Regions from separate parts of the Leclercia sp. LSNIH3 genome, predicted to be linked through region 2. Evidence: predicted binding sites of a transcription regulator. Region 2 holds the regulator's gene; the other holds the start of a gene.
What was found. Region 2 encodes LexA, which represses DNA repair genes until DNA is damaged. Its sites were predicted from a motif close to TNCTGTATGTACATACAGNA; they were not measured.
Positions count from the first base shown of each region.

Region 1: uvrB (excinuclease ABC subunit UvrB) is a predicted target of LexA. The motif match lies at 1,787-1,806, and genes of this name have one in related genera.

Region 1 covers NZ_CP026387.1:990,695-994,114, forward strand. The annotation lists gene uvrB (excinuclease ABC subunit UvrB) at 1-1,711, opposite strand, end outside; gene C3F35_RS04820 (ABC transporter ATP-binding protein) at 2,457-3,164, shown strand; gene bioD (dethiobiotin synthase) at 3,124-3,420, opposite strand, start outside.
Region 2 covers NZ_CP026387.1:2,139,340-2,142,759, reverse strand. The annotation lists gene plsB (glycerol-3-phosphate 1-O-acyltransferase PlsB) at 1-1,243, opposite strand, end outside; gene C3F35_RS10385 (diacylglycerol kinase) at 1,399-1,767, shown strand; gene lexA (transcriptional repressor LexA) at 1,877-2,485, shown strand; gene dinF (MATE family efflux transporter DinF) at 2,549-3,420, shown strand, end outside.

The sequences.
Region 1 (3,420 bases), 1.1 Mb from region 2:
GGCGTTCCGTTTCCCCAATCGCTTTTGCCATTGATGGGGTGATTTTGTCGCCGTAGAGAATCGCTTTGCCGTTGACGTTACGCGCAGCGCGACCAATGGTCTGGATAAGCGAGCGCTCAGAGCGCAGGAAGCCCTCTTTATCGGCATCCAGAATCGCCACCAGCGACACTTCCGGCATATCCAGCCCTTCACGCAGCAAGTTGATCCCCACCAGCACGTCGAACTCGCCAAGACGCAGATCGCGGATGATCTCCATTCGCTCCACGGTGTCGATATCGGAGTGCAGATAGCGCACCTTCTCGCCGTGCTCCTCGAGGTATTCGGTCAGATCCTCGGCCATGCGTTTGGTCAGGGTGGTGACAAGCACGCGCTCGTTGATGGCCGACCGGGCGCGGATCTCCGACAGCAGGTCATCCACCTGCGTCGCAACCGGGCGCACTTCGATAATCGGATCCAGCAGGCCTGTCGGACGCACCACCTGATCGACCACTTCGTCGCCCGATTTCTCCAGCTCGTAGTTGCCCGGCGTTGCGGAAACGTAAATGGTTTGCGGTGCCAGCGCCTCAAACTCTTCAAACTTCATTGGGCGGTTATCCAGCGCTGACGGCAGGCGGAAGCCGTACTCCACCAGGGTCTCTTTACGCGCCCGGTCGCCACGATACATCCCGCCAATCTGCGGAATGGTGACGTGGGATTCGTCCACCACCAGCAGGCCATCCGCCGGCAGGTAGTCAAACAGGGTTGGCGGTGCCTCCCCCGGCCCGCGGCCAGAGAGATAGCGCGAGTAGTTTTCAATCCCGGAGCAGTAGCCCAGCTCGTTCATCATCTCGAGATCGAACTGGGTACGCTGGCTGATACGTTGCTCTTCCAGCAGCTTGTTATTGTCCAGCAGCGTTTTGCGGCGATCCGCCAACTCGACTTTGATATCTTCCATCGCCTGCACGATGCGCTCGCGCGGGGTCACGTAGTGGGTTTTCGGGTAGACGGTGAAGCGCTGAATAATTGACTCCACCTGGCCGGTCAGCGGGTCAAACAGCGACAGACGCTCGACCTCTTCATCGAACAGCTCGACGCGCAGCGCGAAGTCGTCCGACTCGGCCGGGAAGATATCGATGACCTCTCCGCGAACACGGAAGGTGCCACGCTGGAACGCCTGATCGTTACGGGTGTACTGCAGCTCCGCCAACCGCCGCAAAATGGCGCGCTGATCGATAATCATCCCCTGGGTCAGGTGCAGCATCATCTTCAGGTAGAGATCGGGATCGCCGAGGCCGTAAATGGCTGATACCGATGCCACCACCACTACGTCACGGCGTTCAAGCAGCGCCTTGGTCGCGGACAGACGCATCTGCTCGATATGCTCGTTCACCGAGGCATCTTTTTCGATAAAGGTATCGGAGCTGGGGACGTAGGCTTCCGGCTGATAGTAGTCGTAGTACGAGACGAAATACTCCACCGCATTTTCGGGGAAGAACTCTTTCATCTCGCCGTACAGCTGCGCAGCCAGCGTTTTATTCGGTGCCAGCACCATGGTCGGCCGCTGCAGATCGGCGATCACGTTGGCGACAGTGAAGGTTTTACCCGAACCGGTTACGCCCAGCAGCGTCTGGTGTGCAAGCCCATCCTCCAGCCCCTCTTTCAGACGGCGAATCGCTTCAGGCTGATCGCCGGAAGGACGGAAAGCGGAATTCAGTTTGAACGGTTTACTCATGAGCGGCGACCTGATGATGGTTAATACGGCAGGTGTGTAATTTTACTCCTGATGGCTATTTTTGCCAGTAAATTATACTGGATATAAATCCAGTGGCATCCGCGCCATTTTGTGCCAGCAGCAGTGGGAATCGAGCGAAGCTGCGTAAAATTTCGACTGCAACGGGATAAAATTCCAACAGGGGTGGGTTATCCCCAGAACTTTTCATTTTTTAACATTTGTCAAGGCGAGCCGCTGGACTTCACCCCTGCAAGTTGACACTTTGATGACAATGATTGCTTTTATTTAACGATTTGATCTTCTTAAAAGTTTTCAAAAAGACGCGTTTCGCAGCAATTCAGGCGCAGGCCGCGTATTCTCTCGCTTACCTTGTGTTTTCTAACTCTAATGCACATGGTTATCCACAGGAATAGTGGATAACTGCCGCCAGCCCATACGGAACGTGACTCGGCTCGTTCCCGGTTTTTACCCACAACGGGACGGTAAAAAATTTTTATCGCCTAATTTTGGCGATCTGATGACCAAAATCACCAAAGGATTTGGTGAGATCCTGTTCACATTTTGACCAAAATCGCCCTGCACCAGGCGCATCTCAGAGGGCACCGACACAGTGCATCGCCCCTGGCTCACCGCGCTGATTTTTGAGCCGATTCCGAAAAAAGCCGCTTTAAGCGCCCTTTTTCAGGCAGTGGCAAGAGTCTTGCAGAGTATCAGGTGTCACCGATGCCTGAAAAGGAGCACCACCATGTTAAGCCTGCGCGCCGTTAATCAGTATTACGGAGATCGCCACACCCTGTGGAACGTTGACCTCGATCTCCCCCCCGGCGTCTGCACCGGCGTACTCGGGCTACCCGGGATGGGGAAAACCACCCTCGTGAGCTGTATTGCTGGCCTGCTGCCGATTGCCAGCGGCACCATGGTTTGGCATGACGCCGGGGCCTCGCCCTGCGATTTGCAGCAGGCCAGAACGGGAATTAGCTTTGTGCCGCAGGACAGGCGGATCTTCTCGCAACTGACGGTAGAGGAAAATTTGCACATTGCGCGAATGGCGAAAGGCGTCGCGGGCGGGACAACAAGCCGCGACGTTTTTGAGTTCTTTCCCGAGCTTTATCCGCTGCGCCAGCTGCGGGCCTCCGGTCTTAACGACGATCAGCAATATCAGCTGGCGCTGGCGAACGCGCTGGTGACCCGCCCTCGCCTGCTTATCCTCGACGAGCCGAGCCGTGGGACCGGCCAGTTATTTACTCTCAAACTGGCGCAACTGCTGCTCAGGTTCAACCGGGAGCTGGGGTTATCAGTGCTGCTGGCCGAGCAGCACCTCTCCCTGATCCGCCGGGTAGCGGATCGCTTTTGCCTGCTTTACCGGGGGCGAAATGTAGCCCAGGGCAGGGTCAGCGAGCTGGATGATCCGCTTATAGCCCACTGGATGGGGCCTGCGGCGTCAGCGCAGTAAGGGAAAGATACTGCCCGACGGTTGCGGTGTCCGCTTCGTCGCCCAGCCACGGGATTTCGCCCAACAAGGGGGCTGGCAGCACGCGCCTGAGCGTGGCCATGTATTCAGGATGGCGCTTGCCGGGCGGCACCACCCCGTTCGCTACCCAGCCTGCAAAATGCAGCCCTGCCTGGCGGATCGCCTGCGCGGTCAGCATGGCGTGGTTAATACAGCCCAGCTTGACTCCCACCACCAGGATCACCGGCAGACGCTCGGC
Region 2 (3,420 bases):
GCGTACCGCCACGCAGCATCGCCTGAATGGTCATCGAAAGAGTGCCAGTCTTAGGATCGAGCAAACGCCCGGTACGGGAACGGCCGCCTTCCACGAAGTATTCCACCGAATAGCCACGGCTGAACAGCTCGCCCAGATACTCGCGGAACACGGTAGAGTAGAGCTTGTTACCTTTAAAGGTACGGCGAATAAAGAACGCACCCAGACGGCGGAAGATCGGGCCTGCTGGCCAGAAGTTGAGGTTGATACCCGCAGCGATATGCGGCGGCACCAGCCCCTGGTGATAGAGCACATACGAGAGCAGCAGGTAGTCCATGTGGCTGCGGTGGCAGGGTACATAGACAATCTCATGGCCGTCGTGGGCAAGCTGCCGCACACGCTCGGCGTTGTGCACGTTAATCCCCTGATAGAGACGGTTCCAGGTAAAGCTCAGGATACGGTCGCTAAGGCGGATCATCTCGTAGGAGAAGTTGGCCGCAATCTCTTCCATCAGGGCGATGGCGTTTTGCTGCGCCTTCTCGTGGGAGATTTTTTTGCTGCGCGCTTCGTCTTCGACGGCACGGGCAATGGCTTTTGAGGCCAGCAGCTTGTTAAACAGATCCTGGCGAGCAGGCAGGCGTGGGCCTACCGCGGCAAGACGCTGACGGGCAAAGTGCATGCGCGCCACACGTGCCAGCTTCTGGGCGATGGTCTTATCCGTACCGTGTTCATCGGCCATGCGGCGCAGTGAAACTGACGGTGAAAAACGGACAAAGCTGTCGCGGCCAAGCCAGTTGACGGCGAAAAATTTCTGCACCCCGTTGAGCATACGCAACGGCGGATTCTCTTCGCCTTTATCGCGCCCCGGACGACGGCCAAACATGACCGACACGGGCACCATCTGCACATCCAGCAGCGGGTTGCTGCGGTGCAGATCGAGGTAATCATGGAACAGCTTGATCGACTCTTCTTTCGGTGTGTACCAGGTGAACACGCGAGGGCCACCGTGGATAAAGATGTAGCGCGGCAGTTGGGTGCCGTCGATCTCCAGCGGCTCCAGCGGATCGGGGAGATCGTGCGCCAGACATTGGGCGCGCAGCGTCAGCAAGTCGGCCTTCGAGTTATAAGGCAAAACGTACATAATAGGACGCGAGTTATCGAGTCCTAACTCCAGCGTAGGAACCGCCGGAATAGACTTGCTTTTTACCAGGACGCTTAATGGTAAATTAAGTAATTTGTAGTAAATTCGTGGCCAGCCAGACATAAACGATGTAAAGCCTCTGGTTAAAAATGCAATTGCGGCGCAAGGATAACAGAAAGCGCGCAAAATTTCTGTTGTTACCCGTCATACTTCCGGTGGCTGCGCAGGGCGCTTAAACCACCGTTTCTGACGCTATTTTCGAAGAAAGGTTTCTTTTAATGGCCAATAATACCACTGGGTTAACCCGAATCATTAAAGCTGCCGGCTATTCATGGAAAGGCATCCGTGCTGCCTGGATCAATGAAGCCGCATTTCGCCAGGAGGGTGTTGCTGTCATCGCGGCGATTATTATTGCCTGCTGGCTGGATGTGGATCCCATCACCCGCGTATTACTGATTGGCTCGGTGATGTTGGTGATGATAGTCGAAATTCTGAACAGTGCGATCGAGGCGGTAGTAGACCGTATCGGCACTGATTTTCACGAGCTGTCGGGCCGGGCGAAAGATATGGGTTCTGCCGCAGTGCTGATGGCGATTATCGTTGCGTTGTTTACCTGGGTCACGCTGCTTTGGGGACATTTACGATAAGCCTTCAGAAACCGCAAAAGTCTCTGGTTTTTTATGCGGTTTGTGGTTCCAAAATCACCTTTAGCTGTATATACTCACAGCATAACTGTATATACACCCAGGGGGCGGAATGAAAGCGTTAACGACCAGGCAGCAAGAGGTGTTTGATCTCATTAGGGATCATATCGGCCAGACGGGTATGCCGCCGACGCGTGCAGAAATCGCGCAGCGTCTGGGCTTCCGTTCTCCAAATGCCGCTGAAGAGCACCTTAAGGCACTGGCGCGCAAGGGTGTACTTGAAATTGTCTCCGGTGCGTCTCGCGGCATTCGTCTGCTGGTTGAAGCGGAAGAGGGTCTTCCCCTCGTCGGTCGTGTCGCCGCCGGTGAACCGCTGCTTGCGCAACAGCATATTGAAGGCCACTATCAGGTCGATCCTGGCATGTTTAAACCGAGCGCAGACTTTCTGCTCCGTGTTAGCGGCATGTCGATGAAAGATATCGGTATTCTGGACGGTGATCTGCTGGCAGTCCATAAAACTCAGGACGTGCGTAACGGGCAGGTTGTGGTCGCACGTATCGATGATGAAGTGACCGTTAAACGCCTGAAAAAGCAGGGTAACACTGTGCAACTGCTGCCGGAAAACAGCGAGTTTTCCCCGATTGTTGTCGACCTGCGTGAAAATAACTTTTCCATCGAAGGCCTGGCGGTTGGCGTCATCCGCAACGGTGAATGGTTATAATGCTTTTCTGACAGACTGCGGCAGTGTCGCAGTCTGGTTTTCTTGCCTCTGGCGAACATTTCCATGTCTCTCCTGACTTCTTCAGACAAGGCGTTGTGGCGTCTTGCACTTCCCATGATCGTCTCCAACATCAGCGTTCCTCTGCTTGGGCTGGTGGACACAGCGGTGATTGGTCATCTCGATTCGCCCGTCTATCTGGGTGGTGTCGCCATCGGCGCGACGGCAACCAGCTTCCTGTTTATGCTGCTGCTCTTTTTGCGCATGAGCACTACCGGGCTTACCGCTCAGGCCTATGGCGCGAAAGATCCGCTGCGTCTGGCCCGTGCACTGGTGCAGCCGCTGATCCTGGCGCTGGGCGCAGGGTTAATGATTGTGCTGCTGCGCACGCCGCTTATCGATCTGGCGCTGCATATTGTCGGTGGTAGCGAGGCCGTCCTGCATCAGGCGCGGCGCTTCCTTGAGATCCGTTGGCTCAGCGCCCCGGCATCGCTGGCTAACCTGGTGCTGCTCGGCTGGCTGTTGGGCGTGCAGTATGCCCGGGCACCGGTGATCCTGCTGGTGGTGGGCAACCTGCTCAATATCGTGCTGGATGTGTGGCTGGTGATGGGGCTGAAGATGAACGTGCAGGGCGCTGCCCTGGCGACTGCTATCGCGGAATACGCTACCCTGCTGATCGGCTTATGGATGGTCTGGCGGGTATTGGCGCTGCGCGGTATTTCGCTGGCGCTGCTGAAAACGAGCTGGCGCGGCAACATCCGTAAGCTACTGGCCCTCAATCGCGACATCATGTTGCGCTCGCTGCTGCTGCAACTCTGCTTCGGGGCGCTGACGGTGATGGGAGCACGGCTAGGGCCGGAGATTATTGCCGTCAACGCCGTGCTGATGACCTTGCTGACCTTTACCGCTTACGCGCTGGATGGCTTCGCCTATGCGGT